3 regions of the Nocardioides sp. NPDC004968 genome follow, and region 3 is predicted to be linked to each of the others. Evidence: riboswitches for the same ligand, from Rfam matches in the RefSeq annotation. Region 3 holds a riboswitch; each other region holds the start of a gene.
The links. A riboswitch is a leader RNA that binds a small molecule or an ion and turns the genes downstream of it on or off. The one in region 3 is predicted to bind cobalamin.

Region 1: another riboswitch for cobalamin. It lies ahead of ABZU72_RS19660 (ABC transporter substrate-binding protein); the one in region 3 lies ahead of cobN (cobaltochelatase subunit CobN).
Region 2: another riboswitch for cobalamin. It lies ahead of ABZU72_RS28175 (ribonucleotide-diphosphate reductase subunit beta); the one in region 3 lies ahead of cobN (cobaltochelatase subunit CobN).

The regions. Positions count from the first base shown of each region.
Region 1 is NZ_JBEXJF010000023.1:56,676-61,738, reverse strand. Features, by position in the region: gene ABZU72_RS19670 (sugar ABC transporter ATP-binding protein) at 1-931, opposite strand, end outside; gene ABZU72_RS19665 (NAD(P)H-dependent oxidoreductase) at 1,110-1,808, shown strand; cobalamin riboswitch at 1,837-2,024, shown strand; gene ABZU72_RS19660 (ABC transporter substrate-binding protein) at 2,078-3,118, shown strand; gene ABZU72_RS19655 (iron chelate uptake ABC transporter family permease subunit) at 3,118-4,131, shown strand; gene ABZU72_RS19650 (ABC transporter ATP-binding protein) at 4,128-4,895, shown strand; gene ABZU72_RS19645 (glycoside hydrolase family 16 protein) at 4,892-5,063, opposite strand, start outside.
Region 2 is NZ_JBEXJF010000063.1:3,129-8,191, forward strand. Features, by position in the region: gene ABZU72_RS28160 (ABC transporter substrate-binding protein) at 1-652, opposite strand, end outside; gene ABZU72_RS28165 (ABC transporter ATP-binding protein) at 649-1,497, opposite strand; gene ABZU72_RS28170 (iron ABC transporter permease) at 1,494-2,504, opposite strand; cobalamin riboswitch at 2,618-2,803, opposite strand; cobalamin riboswitch at 2,893-3,110, shown strand; gene ABZU72_RS28175 (ribonucleotide-diphosphate reductase subunit beta) at 3,261-4,259, shown strand; gene ABZU72_RS28180 (ribonucleotide reductase N-terminal alpha domain-containing protein) at 4,259-5,063, shown strand, end outside.
Region 3 is NZ_JBEXJF010000041.1:2,890-7,952, forward strand. Features, by position in the region: gene cobN (cobaltochelatase subunit CobN) at 1-3,110, opposite strand, end outside; cobalamin riboswitch at 3,144-3,289, opposite strand; gene ABZU72_RS24830 (GNAT family N-acetyltransferase) at 3,267-3,827, opposite strand; gene ABZU72_RS24835 (helix-turn-helix domain-containing protein) at 3,925-4,545, shown strand; gene ABZU72_RS24840 (hypothetical protein) at 4,538-5,063, shown strand, end outside.

The DNA.
Region 1 (5,063 bases), on a different contig from region 3:
CGCTCTCGTAGGGGTCGACGCCGAAGATCGCCTGCGCGACCTCGCTGCGCCCGGCTCCGACGAGGCCGGCCAGGCCGACGATCTCGCCCTCGCGGACGGTGAGGCTGATGTCCTGGAACAGGCCGGTGCGGGTGAGGCCCTTGACCTCGAGCAGGGGCTTGCCGACGGTGGCCTCGAGCTTCGGGTAGAGGTCGGAGACCTCCCGCCCGACGAGCCGCTGGACGATCTCGTCCTCGGTGACCGCCGAGATGGGGTCGGTGGAGATGTAGGCGCCGTCGCGCATCACCGTGATCGTGTCGCAGAGGGCGAACACCTCATCGAAGCGGTGCGAGATGAAGACGACGGCGCAGCCCTGGTCGCGTAGCGTGCGCGCCACGCTCATCAGCCGCTCGACCTCGTTGCCCGACAGGGCGGCGGTCGGCTCGTCCATGATCAGGACCTTGGCGTCGAGCGAGAGCGCCTTGGCGATCTCGATCAGCTGCTGGTCGGCGATCGAAAGACCCTCGGTCGGACGGTCGGGCTCGATCGGGACACCCAGCCGGGCGAAGAGCTCGACGACCTCGGTGCGCATCGCGGCGCGGTCGATCTTGCCCCAGCGGTTGGTCGGCTGGCGTCCCATGAAGATGTTCTCGGTGACCGAGAGGTCGGGGAAGAGGGTCGGCTCCTGGTAGATGACCGCGACCCCGGCCTGCTTGGCGTCGGCGGTGTTGCGGAAGTCGACCTGTTCCCCGGAGAGCAGGTAGTCGCCGGCGTCGCGGCGATAGAGCCCGGCGACGATCTTGACCAGGGTCGACTTCCCGGCACCGTTCTCCCCCACGAGCGCGTGGATGGATCCGGCCTCGACCCGGAGGCTTCCGGACCGGAGGGCGCGTACGGGGCCGAACGACTTGGCCACGTCCCGCAGCTCCAGTGCGGCGGGTGTGTCCGGCATGGGCAGCTCCTCGAATTGAAAGGTTTCAAGCCTGGTTTACGCTAGTGATGGCAATCACATACGTCAACACTCTGAGGCCGCTAATTTGAGCGAGATCCGGACTTTGTCATCAGACCGCGTCGGCGCCCGCCCGCATCCGGGCGGGAATCCCGCCGCGTCAGACGGCGTTCAGAGACCCATGCACGCACTCTGGGTATGGGCACATCCGCACGCGTCATCACTCAACGGACGGTTGCGCGAGGTCGGCGCGAACACGCTCGGCGCCGCCGGCTGGAGCGTCGACGAGATCGACCTCTATCGAGAAGGTTTCAATCCACTTCTGGTGGAGCGGGGCGAGGCCGACGTACGCCGCCACCAGGACCGGCTGCGGGAGGCCGATCTGCTGGTCGTGCAGTTCCCGCTGTGGTGGTATTCGGTGCCGGCCATCCTCAAGGGCTGGATCGACCGGGTCTTCGAGTCGGGGTTCGCCTTCGACGTACCGGATCCGGAGACCGGCAAGCCGCTCAAGTACGGCAAGGGTGGTCTGGTCGGCAAGCGCGCGCTGACGATCGTCACCGCCGGTGACCGGGCCGCGACGCTGGGCCCGCGCGGGATCAGCGGCGACATCGAGGACGTCCTGTGGCCCCTTCTGCACGGCACGTTCTGGTACACCGGGATGGACCCGCTGCGCCCGCACCTGATCACCGACACCGACACCATCGACGCCCAGGTCATGGCGCGGATCGAGGCCGACCTGAGCGTACGTCTCGAGGGCGTGATGACGGAGCCGCGGATCGACTACCGGCCGATGGCCGAGGAGCACTACGACCACACGATCAGACTCCACGACTCGGTCGCGCCCGGGGAGGACGGGCTGAGCGCCCATCGCGAGGGCTGAGGTCGTCCCCCACGGGGGCGGGGCCCCCTGCTACGGTCTTGGAGCCAGCCGCTTGGGACGTAGTCCCGGCACGGGAACCCGGTGAGAGTCCGGGACTGACGCGCAGCGGTGTGGGTGACGGACGGGACACTGTGCCACTGGGCCCTCGGGCCTGGGAAGGCGTCTCGCGCCGGTCGATCCCGAGTCCGAAGACCTGCTGGCCCTGCAGCAGACCGCTGCCGGTCAGGACGGGCGACGCGCACCAGCCCGCGACCAGCTCGAGGACCGACGTGCACCTCTCCCGCACCATCCGAACGTTCACCGCGAGCACCGTCCTGGTGCTCTGCTCCGCACTGGCCGGCTGCGCCGCCGACCAGCCCTCCGGCGCACAGCAGGCGGCCGCCGACACCACCGGCTTCCCGCTCACCCTGACCAACTGCGGGCGCGAGATCACCCTCGAGGCACCGCCCGAGCGCGTCGTCTCGCTCAACCAGGGCTCCACGGAGATCCTGCTCTCGCTCGGACTGGCCGACCGGATGGCCGGAACTGCGACCTGGACCGACCCGGTGCTCGACTCGCTGGCCGCGGACAACAAGGACGTGCCCCGGATGGCCGAGAACGCGCCCTCCTACGAGCGCGTCCTGGAGGCCGAGCCGGACTTCGTCACGGCCTCATTCATCAGCACGCTGGGCGAGGGCGGGGTGACCACGCCCGAGGACCTGGAGAAGCTCGGCGTCGGCTCCTACCTCTCCCCCGCCGAGTGTCTCAAGGACAACGAGGGCGATGACGACGGCACCCGCCACGACGCCCTCGAGATCGACACGATCTTCCAGGAGATCACCGACCTGGCGCGGATCTTCGGCGTCCCCGAGCGGGGCGAGGAGCTCGTCGCCGACCTGTCGAAGCGGCTGGAGACCGCCCGGACCGAGGCGCCAAAGGGCGAGGTGAGCGCGATGTACTGGTTCGCCAACTCCGAGTCGCCCTATCTGGCCGGCTGCTGCGGCGGCCCGGGGATCATCGGCCGCACCCTCGGCATCGAGAACGTCTTCGACGACACCACCGACGAGTGGCCGCAGATCAACTGGGAGACCGTCGCCGAGCGCAACCCCGATGTCATCGTCCTCGGCGACCTGACCCGCAAGAGCCAGACCGCCGAGACCGCACGCGCCAAGATCGACTACCTGAAGAGCAACCCGGTCACCGCCCGGATGGACGCAGTCCGGAACGATCGCTTCGTGACGCTCTCCGGAGCCGAGCTCAACCCCTCGATCCGCACCGTCTACGCGGTCGAGAACGTCGCGGACCAGCTGGCCGACCTCGACCTCCGCTGATGCCCGTACGCCTCCCCCGCGCCGGCGTCCTGCTGGTGGCGCCGCTGGTGGTGCTGGCCTCGGTCGCAGGCGCCATCACCGTTGGGCCCTCCGACCTGAGCGTCGCCGACGTCTACGGCGTCGTCGCCGACAGGGCCGGGCTCGGGCTCTCCGACCTCACTCTGCTCCAACAGAGCATCGTGTGGGACCTGCGGCTGCCGCGTACGTTGCTGGCCGGGATCTGCGGAGCCGGACTGGCGATCTGCGGAGTGATCCTGCAGTCGCTGCTGCGCAACCCGCTCGCCGACCCGTTCGTGCTCGGGATCTCCTCTGGAGCCTCCACCGGGGCGGTCGCGGTCGTCGTGCTCGGCGTCGGCTCGGGCGCGATCGGTCTCTCCACCGGGGCGTTCGCGGGCGCGCTCGTCTCGTTCGCGCTCGTGCTGCTGCTGGCCTCGCTCGCCGGCGGCACCACCGACCGGCTCGTGCTGGCCGGCATCGCCGCCACCCAGCTCTTCTCGGCACTCACCTCGTTCATCGTGTTCACCGCGGCCGACGCCGAGCAGACGCGCGGAGTGCTCTTCTGGCTGCTCGGGTCGCTCTCCTCGGCGAGCTGGACCGACGTACTCGTCTGCGGGGTGATCGTGCTCGGCGGGCTGCTCTGCTGCGTCGCGGGCGCCGGGTGGCTGGACGCGTTCGCGTTCGGCAACGACGCGGCGGCTTCGCTCGGCGTCGACGTCACGCGCATCCGGGCCGTGCTCCTCGTGCTCACGGCGCTGATGACGGCCGTCATCGTCTCCACGTCCGGAGCGATCGGCTTCGTCGGTCTGGTCCTGCCCCACTTCGCCCGCGCGCTGGTCGGCGCCGGGCACCGGCTGCTGCTCCCGGCCACCGCGCTGCTCGGCGCGATCTTCCTGATCTGGGTCGACACCGCGGCCCGGACGGTGATCGACCCCGAGGAGCTTCCGGTCGGGGTGGCGACCGCGCTGGTCGGGGTGCCGGCCTTCGCGCTGGTGCTGCTGAGGGCGCGACGATGACCGCGCTCGAGGCCGGCCGGGTCCGATGGGCTCCCCGTGGCCGGCTCGTCGTCGACGAGGTGTCCCTGCAGGTCGAGGACGGCACCACCGTCGGACTGCTCGGTCCCAACGGTTCCGGGAAGTCCTCGCTGATCCGGATCCTGGCCGGGCTGAAGCCACCGGACTCCGGGGACGTCCTGCTCGACGGCAGCCCGCTCGCCGGCATGTCCCGGCGTCGGCTGGCACGCCGGCTCGCGGTCGTCGAGCAGGAGCCGGCGACCAGCCAGGACCTCCGCGTACGCGACGTTGTCGGGCTCGGCCGGGTCCCCCACCGCCCGGCCTGGGCTCCCGACAGCGCCCACGACCGTGCCGTCATCGAGGAGGCCGCCGCCCACGCCGGCATCGCCGACCGCCTCGACCAGCGCTTCTCGACCCTCTCGGGCGGCGAGCGGCAACGTACGCAGATCGCTCGGGCGCTCGCCCAGGAGCCCGAGATCCTGCTCCTGGACGAGCCGACGAACCACCTCGACGTACGTCACCAGCTGGCCCTGCTCTCACTGGTCCGCCGGATGCCCACGACCTGCCTCGTCGCCCTGCACGACCTCAACCTCGCCGCCGCCTACTGCGACCAGGTCTTCGTGCTCTCCGAGGGCCGCGTCGTGGCCGGCGGACCGCCCGCGCAGGTGCTCACCGAGACCCTCATCGCCGACGTCTACGGCGTGCGAGCCCGGGTGCATCACGACGACGGCGTCGTCATCCGCTTCCTCGGGCCCGTCACGTCCTAGAGCTGCGAGTCGTAGACGCGTACGTAGTCCACGACCATGCTCTGCGGGAACTGGGTCGTGCCGTCGGGGTTGCCGGGCCAGTTGCCGCCGACCGCGACGTTGAGGATGAAGAAGAACGGCTGGTCGAAGACCCAGGGGTTGGCGCCGGTGTTGGCCGTGGTGAAGGTC
Region 2 (5,063 bases), on a different contig from region 3:
GCTCCTCGTCGGGCTTCGGCGCGCTCTCCAGGGCCTTGCGGCGCTTCTCGATGTCCGCCACGACCTTCTTCGCGGTCACGTCGTGGCCGGTCAGCGCGCCGATGTTGAGCAGGTCGGTACGCAGCGCCGTCCAGGCCCCCATGGTGCCGCGGTCGCCGTCCTCCTGGCGGCAGGTCTCACTGAGCAAGTAGGTGTCGATGCCCCGCTCCTGCACCATCTCGGGCACCAGGTTGCGCGACTCGCTGAACCCGTAGCCCCAGCCCGCGAACATCAGCTGCGGGTCGAGAGCCAGGACGGTCTCCAGCGTCGGGTGGTCCTCGCCCACGATCTCGAGCTCGTCAACCCGGTCCTCGGGGTAGGCGAGCTCGAGCAGCTGCTGGTCCCGGGCCAGACCGGTGACGGCGACGAGCTCCTCGCCGGCGCCGACGGCCAGGGCGATCGAGATGATCCCGCCGTCGTAGGCGTACAGCTCGGTCACCGGCTCGTCGACCGTGAGCTCCTCACCGCAGTTCTCGACGGTGATCGTGCCCTCCCCCGCCTCTTCGACGGCGGAGTTCTCCGCGCCGCAGGCCGTCAGGATCGTGGTGCCGAGCGCGAGCGCGGCGAGGCAGACGAGGCCGGGGCGTACGGGGCTGGTGATGCGCTGGGTCATGCCGATCGGTCCTTCCGAGGGTGGATGAGAAGGTGGGGCTGGTCCAGATGTGGATGCGGCACCTGGACCGAGCCGACGCCGAAGTGGTGCTCGACGCGGATGGTGTCGAGGACCTCGGCAGGCGGGCCATGGGCCACGACTGTCGCCGGGCCACTCTGTGGATCACCGGAGGGCTCGCTGCCTGGCGGCCGACCGAGGACCGCCAGCCGGTCGAAGGATCGGAGCGCCAGGTCGAGGTCGTGGATGGTCGCGACCAGGGTCTCGGCCCGGTCGGCGACGCTTTGAAGCAACCGCAGCTGCCAGGCGACATCGAGATGGTTGGTGGGCTCGTCCAGGAGCATCACCGGGCACTCCTGGGCGAGGCCGCGGGCCATCACCGCCCGGCGCCGCTCGCCGCCGGAGAGCCGCTCGCACGGGTCGTCGATGCGGTCGGCGAGGCCGACGGCGTCGAGAGCCGCCCGGACGATCTCGCGCTCCTGCCGTCCGCCCCGGGACCAGGGCCGGGTGCGGGGCACCCGGCCCAGCGCCACCATCTCCCCGACGAGCAGCTCGGCGGAGACGACCTCCTCCTGGGGGACGTACGCCATCCGCCGGGCGCGTTCACGCGAGCCGATCCGGGCCGTCTCGTGGAGCCGGCCGGTCTCGTCGGCGAGATGGGCCAGCCCGGCGCTGGGCCGCAGAACCCCGGCAAGGATCCGCAGCAGGGTCGACTTGCCCACGCCGTTCACCCCCACGATCCCGAGGCGGGTGCCCACCGGCACGTCCAGATCGACATCGCGAAGCACCTCGCGCTCGCCCAGCCGGGCCGCGACCCCGCGCAGCCGCAGCGCGGGCCGGCCGCTCACGCGTTACCGCCGAAGCGATACCGGCCACGGCCCAGCAGCAGCAGGAAGAGCGGCGCGCCGACGACGCCGGTGACCACCCCCAGCGGGATCTCCTGGGGGCGGGCCACCACCCGGGCGAGCACGTCGACCCACAGCAGGAACAGCCCGCCTCCCAGGGCCGCGACCGGGAGCACCACCCGGTGCTGGGCGCCCACGAGCAGCCGGGCCGCGTGCGGCACGATCAGCCCCACGAACCCGATCCCACCGCTGACCGCGACCAGGACCCCGACCAGCACGGCCAGCGCGACGAACAGAGTCGTACGCAGCGCCGCGACGTTCACGCCGAGCGCGGCAGCGGTCTCGGGGCCGGCGGCCAGGGCGTCCAGCCAACGGTGGAGCGCCAGCATTCCGAGCCCCAGGACGAGACTGAGGACCGCGGGCAGCCACAGCTTCTCCCAGCTGGCGCCACCGACGCTGCCGAGCATCCAGAACATCACCGAGTCGGCCGCGCGCGGATCATCGCTCATGAAGACCAGGAACGAGGCGATCGCGGAGAGCCCCGAGGAGAGCACGACACCCGAGAGCACCAGCCTGATCGGGGTCAACCCGCCCTGTGCGGTGGCCACCAGCCACACCAGCATGGCCGAGCCGACCGCCCCGAGCAGCGCGCCGCCGGAGACCGCATAGATGCCGAGGCCGCCCAGCGCCCCGGTGGTGATCGCCGCCGTCGCTCCCACCGAGGCGCCCGAGCTGATCCCGAGCAGGAACGGGTCGGCGAGCGGGTTACGGACCAGGGTCTGCATGCCGGCGCCGGCGACGGCGAGGCCGGCGCCCACGGCGAGCGCCATCAGCGCCCTGGGGACGCGCAGCTCCCACACGATCACGTCCCACTTCCCCGTGGCGTCGCCCTGGAGCCGGTCGCCGACGGTCGCGACGACCTCACCGATCGGTATCCGCTCGGACCCGAAGGCCAGGGACGCGACGGCGCTGAGCGCCGAGGCGAGCAGCAGCCCGGCCACCAGCGGCACGAACGGGACTCGTCGTCTCCCCTCACGAGCACGGCGCGGGCTCAGGGTCTCGCGGGACAGCGTTTCCACGGCGGTCGGCCTCTCAGGTCCTCTGGACCCTGGTCGCGAGGGCCGTGACGTATATCTGAGCCGACAGGTTTTCGGACTCGGGTTCACCCGGCGACGCCGCCTTCCCAGGGACTCGGTCCCCAGTGGCTTCCTGGTCGTCGCCGTCGCCCTCACCGCTGCGCGCCAGTCCCGGATTCACACCGGAGTTCCCTGGCATCCATCAGGATGCGTTCGACTCGGCGCAGAGGCTAGCACGGGCTGCGGAGACGGTGTCGGGGAAGTTTCCGACGACACGGCAGAACACAAGATCTAGGAAGTTGCATTGGTGTAATTCCCGCATATAGTGGTCCTCGCAGCTGGTTCTCCCACCTCGGCGACGGGGCGGGAGAGGCAAGAGGGAACCCGGTGTGAGTCCGGGACTGCCCCGCAGCGGTGAGTGGGAACGACCGCCGTCACGAAGCACTGGGAGCAAGCCGGCTCCTGGGAAGCGACGGCCACTAGGACCGAGCACGATGACGCCCACGAGTCCGAAGACCTGCCAGTGCCCACCTCATGGTGGGGTCCGCGACCTCGAGGGAAGGTCAGGGGATCGAGCGAGCACCACGTGACCGGGTCCGCCCGGCGCGCTGCCGCCGTCCTCCCTGCCCCGGCACGGATGCACGAGACATCCAGCGGGCCGGGGGCCCGCGTGAGCAAGGGGCATGGGGCTTGATCGACACCGAGGGTCTACCGATCCGCACCGAGAAGTCGGCGTACGTCTTCGACTATCCGATGGCCGAGGACCTGGCGAAGAAGCAGCGGAGCATCTTCTGGACCGCCGAGGAGATCCCGGTCGAGAACGACAAGCAGGACTTCCTGGTCAACATGACCGACGCCGAGCAGGCCGCGGTCAAGACCACGCTGAAGCTGTTCACCATCTACGAGCTGATCCTCGGCGGCGAGGTGTGGGGCGACCGGATCTTCCACGCGTTCCCGCGTCCGGAGGTCCAGATGATGTCCAACGCCTTCTCGTTCGCCGAGCTGAACATGCACGCGCCGTTCTACGCGAAGCTCAACAAGGTCCTGATGATCGACACCGAGGAGTTCTACGACTCCTACAAGAACGACCCGGTGCTGGCCGAGCGGATCCAGTTCGTGTGGGACGCGATCGCCGACGAGGACCTGCTCTACGCGCTGAGCGTCTTCACGCTGATGGAGAACTGCGTCCTCTACTCCAACTTCGCCTTCCTCAAGCACTTCCAGTCCGGCGGGAAGAACCTGCTGCAGAACGTGATCAGCGGCATCAACTTCTCCGCCCGCGACGAGAACCTGCACGCCACCGGCGGCGCCTGGCTGTTCAACACCACCCTCGACGAGTACGCCGCCACCGTCCCTGCCGACAAGTTCGAGGCCGAGCGCGACGACCTCTTCGCGAGGGTCCGTGGCGTCGCCGAGCACCTCTACGCCCACGAGGCCCGGATCGTCGAGATGCTCTTCGACGACGGGCCGATCGCCGGCATCGACCAGGCCGACCTGGAGACCTTCGTGAGGTCCCGCATCGACATGACCCTGGAGAACATGCGGATGGAGCCGCTGTTCAACGTCGAGGCCAACCCGATCGCCGAATGGTTCTACAGCGGCATCAACGGCACCCAGTTCCACGACTTCTTCCAGGTCACCGGCAACGAATACAACCGCAACATCGGCGAGACGGAGTTCAGCTTCTAATGAGCAACAACAACTGGGAGGCGCTCTCGGCCGAGCGCAAGTCCCTGCAGGCCGAGGGCGTCGTGCCCGCCTTCATGACCACGGCGGGCTACGCCATGTTCAAGGCCAAGTACACCGTCGCCGACCAGAGCGTCCGGGAGCGCTACGAGACCATCGCCAGCACCGCCGGCGACCTCGCCGACGAGATGTACCCCCGCGAGGACGGCGTCTCCTGGACGGAGCGGTTCTTCGAGGCGATCTGGAACGGCTGGCTCTCGCCGTCGACGCCGGTGCTGTCCAACCTCGGCACCGACCGGGGTCTGCCCGTCTCGTGCGAGGGCTCGTACGTCGAGGACTCGGTGTGGGGCTTCTACGAGACCCTCAAGGAGGCGGCGATCCTCTCCCAGAACGGGTTCGGGACCTCGGCGTACCTCGGTGATGTCCGGCCCCGCGGCGCGAAGTTCAGCGACAACGGCAAGGCCAACGGCGTGGTCCCGGTCTTCTGCAACTTCGTCGAGATGACCAACCAGATCAGCCAGGGCGCCACCCGCCGCGGCTCCTGGGCGGGCTACCTGCCGGTGGACCACCCGGACTTCTTCGAGCTCGCCGACCTGATCTTCCGCGAGCCCGCCAACAAGAACATCGGCTGGATCTTCAGCCAGGCGTTCATCGACCGGATGCTCGCCGGGGATCGCGATGCTCTGGAGCGCTACCAGCGGGTGCTGAAGATCCGGGTGGTGCTGGGCAAGGGCTACATCTGGAAGGTCGACACCGTCAACGCCGCCCAGACCGAGTCCTACAAGGCCAACGGGCTGGCCAACAAGG
Region 3 (5,063 bases):
CGGCGGTAGTTGGCGCGCATGTCGTCGGCCGCCGGGGCGCCGTCGAGGTCGCGGCCGTAGGCGAAGCCGCCCCACGCCGTATAGACGTCGGCGAGATCCTGGTCGGAGCGCCAGTTGCCGGCCTCGATCACCTGCAGGATCCCGGCACCGTACGAACCCGGCTTGGAGCCGAAGATCCGGGACGTCGCGCGGCGCTGGTCGCCGTGATCGGCGAGGTCCTCGAGGGTGTGCGCACGGACGAAGTTGTCGGTGTCCGACTCGTCGAGGTCGGCCACCATCCGGACCGCGTCGTCGAGCATCGAGACGACATGCGGGAACGCGTCGCGGAAGAACCCGGAGATGCGTACGGTCACGTCGATCCGGGGCCTGCCGAGCTCTTCGAGCGAGATGACGTCGAGGTGCGTGATCCGGCGGGAGGCCTCGTCCCACTCGGGGCGCACCCCGAGCAGTGCGAGCACCTCGGCGACGTCGTCGCCGGACGTACGCATCGCGGACGTGCCCCACACCGAGAGCCCGACCGATGTCGGGTAGTCGCCGGTCTCGTCCAGGTAGCGCTGCAGCAGCGAGTCGGCCATCGCCTGCCCGGTCTGCCACGCCAGCCGCGACGGCACCGCGCGCGGGTCGACGGTGTAGAAGTTGCGCCCGGTGGGGAGTACGTTGACGAGCCCCCGCAGCGGCGAGCCCGACGGCCCCGCGGGGACGAAGCCACCGTCCAGCGCGTGCAGGACGGCGGACAGCTCGTCGGTCGTCCCGTTCAGCCGCGGCACCACCTGCTCGGCGGCGAAGACGAGCACCTGGCGCACGGCCGGGTCGTCGTGGAGCGTCTCGGCGACCGCCGGGTCCCAGCCGGCCGCGTCCATCCGCTCGACCAGCCCCCGAGCCTGGGTCTCGATCTCGTCGACCGCTGACCTCCCGGTGGTCGAGCCTGTCGAGACCCCTTCCTTGAGTCCGAGCGCCGCTCGCAGCCCGGGCACGGCGCCGCCGACGCCGCCCCACACCTGCGCGGCGCGCAGGATCGAGAGCACCAGGTTGACCCGCGCCTCGCCCTCGGGCGCGGCGCCCAGGATGTGCAGGCCGTCGCGGATCTGGGCGTCCTTGATCTCGCAGAGCCAGCCGTCGATGTGGAGCATGAAGTCGTCGAAGTCGTCGTCCTCGGGCCGCTCCTCCATGCCGAGGTCGCGGTGGAGCTCGGCGGCCTTCATCAGCTGCCAGATCTCGCCGCGGATGGCGGGCAGCTTGGCCGGGTCCATGGACGAGATCCGGTCGTACTCCTCCATCAACGACTCCAGCCGCGCGATGTCGCCGTAGGACTCCGCGCGTGCCATCGGCGGCACCAGGTGATCGATGATCGTGGCGTGCGCGCGGCGCTTCGCCTGGGCGCCCTCGCCGGGGTCGTTGACCAGGAACGGGTAGATCAGCGGCATGTTGCCGATGGCCGCATCCGGGCCGCAGGACGCCGAGAGCGCGGCGTTCTTGCCGGGCAGCCACTCCATCGAGCCGTGCTTGCCGAGGTGGACCACGGCGTCGGCGCGGAAGCCGTGCTCGAGCCAGCGGTAGGCACCGAGGTAGTGGTGCGACGGCGGCAGGTCCGGGTCGTGGTAGATCGCGACCGGGTTCTCGCCGAACCCGCGCGGCGGCTGGATCAGGATGACGATGTTGCCGGCCTGGAGCGTGGCCAGCACGAGCTCACCCGAGTCGTTGACGAACAGGCTCCCCGGCGTCGGCCCCCAGGTCTCGACCATCTGTTCGCGCAGGTCAGCCGGGAGATCCGCAGTCCACTTGTCGTAGTCGGCCTTCGAGATGCGGACGTGGGCGTCGGTGAGCTGGGCGTTGGTCAGCCACTCCTCGTCCTGGCCACCGGCCGCGATCAGCGCGTGGATCAGCGCGTCGCCGGCGGCGGTGTCGCCCTCCTCGGCGGCGACGGAGTCGAGGATGCGTACGACCTCGTTGTCCTGTCCCAGGTCATAGCCCTCCTCGCGGAGCCGGCGCAGCATCCGGATCGCGGAGACCGGGGTGTCCAGGCCGACCGCGTTGCCGATCCGGGAGTGCTTGGTGGGGTAGGCGGAGAGCACCAGCGCGAGGCGCTTGTCGGGGTTGGCCGTGTGCCGCAGGCGGGCGTGGTTGACCGCGATCCGGGCGACCCGCGCGGTGCGCTCGGGGTCGGCGACGTAGTGGGGGAGACCCTGCTCGTCGAGCTCCTTGAAGGAGAACGGGGCGGTGATGATCCGCCCGTCGAACTCGGGGATCGCGATCTGGTTGGCTGAGTCGAGCGGCGTGACGCCGTCGTCGGAGACCTCCCACTCCGCGCGCGAGCTGGTCAGGCACAGGCCCTGCAGCACCGGGATGTCGAGCGCCGCCATCCGCTCCACGTCCCAGGCCTCGTCCTCGCCACCGGCGCTCGCCGAGGCAGGCACGGAGCCACCGGCCGCGAGCACGGTCACGATCAGCGCGTCGAGGGTGCCGAGCGCCTCGTAGAGGTCATCGGGGGCCGAGCGGAGGGAACCCGCGAAGACGGGTACGCCGGTGGCCGCGCCAGTCGCGTCGATGGCGTCGGCCAGCGCGTGGGCGAACGCGGTGTTCCCGCTGGTCTCGTGGGCGCGGTAGTAGAGCACCCCGATCCTGGGGAGTTGTGAAGCTGAGGGTGACCCATGGGCCACGCTGGGGTTCACAACCCGCTCCGGGACGCCCCAGGCCGGGACGGAGGCCGGCGGCTCGAACCCGAAGCCGGTCAGCAGGACCGTGTCGGAGAGGAACGCGTGCAGCTGGGCGAGGTTCGTCGGCCCGCCCTCGGCGAGATAGCGGTGAGCCTCGGCGGCGACACCCATCGGAACGGTGGAGTGCTCCATCAGCTCGGCGCTCGGCTGCTGCTCGCCGCCGAGGACCACGACCGGCGTGCCGCGCTCCTTGACGGCGCTCAGGCCGTCCCACAGGTCGGTGGGCGAGCCGAGGAGCCGGAAGACGACCAGGTCGGCGTCGGCCACGACCTGCTCCAGATCGGTCGCTCGCGACGGGTTCGCCCAGGCGTACTCGGCGCCGCTGGCACGGGCCGAGAGCAGGTCGGTGTCCGAGGTGGACAGAAGGGCGATGCGTACGCGTGCAGAGTCGGCCATGCCGAGTTCCTCCTAGGGGTTCTCGCCCCGTCGATCGGTCGGATTGCCCGTGGCCAGTGTCTGGCTGTGTCCGTGCCCAGAAGCTGTACGGACGTCACAGTGGCGGAACCGCCCCGGACTCTCACCGGGTTCCTGCGCCACGAGCGTGCTCGCAGCCTACCCCGCGTGGCGCGCGAGCCAGGTCTCGCGGGTGACCTCGTACTCGACCTCGCCGTCGGCGTGCCCGGCGAGCGGTTCGTCGAAGGTCTCGTGGAAGGCGCGTACGAAGCTCATCCCGACAGCGACCATGGTCGCGCGGGACGCCTCGTTGACCGCCATCGTCTGCGCGATCACCCGATCGATCCCGAGGTCCTCGAACCCGTGGCGGAGCAGCTCGAGCGAGCCTTCCTTCGCATAGCCCTTGCGCCACTGGCGTTGCGGGAGCCGGTAGCCCAGCTCGGCGGCATCGGTGCGCGGCGGGTTGTCGGGCGGCTCGAACATGTAGAGCCCGACGGCCTCACCGGCCGCGTACCCGATCCACTTGCCCAGCGCCTCCGTCTCCTTCGCCACCCGGATCCACTTGTGCATCCGCTCCTCGGTCTCCTCCGGCCTGAGCGCGCGGGTGAACAGATGGCGGAGCACCACGGGGTCCGAGTTGAGCTCGACGAGGAACGGCAGATGCTCCTCGGAAAGCGGGACCAGGTCGAGGCGCTCGGTGCGCAGACGGGCTTGCGGCATGGGCCAGACGTTAGCCAGGACGTACGTCGGTGGCACCTGGTTTCTGGGGCGATCACCTCAATTGACAAATCTGTTTGTCAATTGCATCCTGGATCTTGTGAGCAACGGCATCATCTATGTCGACGAGCCGGACCGGGTGGCCGCGGCGCTGTCGCCTATTCGTCGGCAGCTGCTCGGTCACCTGCAGGAGCCCACGTCGGCCACCCAGCTCGCTGCCGTGCTCGAGCTGCCTCGCCAGCGGGTGAACTACCATCTGCGGGCGCTCGAGTCGGCCGGGTTGGTGGAGCTGGTCGAGGAGCGGAAGCGCCGCGGATTCGTCGAGCGGATCGTGCGTGCGAAGCCGGGTGCGATCGTGGTCGACCCATCGGTGATGGGCCGCGGATCCGAGTCTGCTGAGAGCGCCGGGCGGATCATGGACCAGTTCGCCGCCGACCACCTGGTCGGGGTCGCGGCAGCCACCGTGCGGGATGTAGCCCGTATGCAGGTCAAGGCAGACGAGCAGGGCAAGCGCCTGCTCACGTTCACGATCGAGGCCGCCGTGCGCTTCGCTGACGCCGCCGACGTGCACAGATTCACCGAGGAGCTGACCGAAGCGCTGCGGCGTACGGCCGAAAGCTTCGACAGCCCGACCGGTCGTCAGTACCGCGTGGTCATCGGCGGGCATCCCGCCCCGGCCGCGGTGGCCGAACCGTCCGAACAGGAGCAGAGTGATGAATGACATTCAGCGCGGCGAGACGCCGCGGATCGAGGTCACCGCGTCGGCCTCGGCCGATGCCGCGTGGCAGGCGCTGCGGGATCCGGCCGCCATCCGACAGTGGCACGGCTGGGACACCGATGAGGCCGAGGCCGAGATCGACTCGATCTACTTCACCGACGTCGTCGAGGAGGCCGACCGGCGCACACTGGTCGTCAACGGCGGCGACAAATTCGAGATCCAGCCGGACGGCGACGGTGTCCGAATCACGCTGACTCGTGCGCCGTTGTCCGGCAACCCGGACTGGGACTCGTACTACGACGATGTCACCGAGGGATGGACGTCGTTCATGCATCAGCTTCGGTTCGCGCTCGAGCGCCGGCCCGGCATGACGCGCCGCACGCTGTTCTTCGCCGATCGCGGCACCTACTCGGGCACCGTCATCGAGCGGCTCGGCCTCGACGCTGTCGCCGACCAGCCCCGGGGCAGCCGCTACACAACGACGATCGCCGGCGAGGACGTGACTGGCGAGGTCTGGTTCC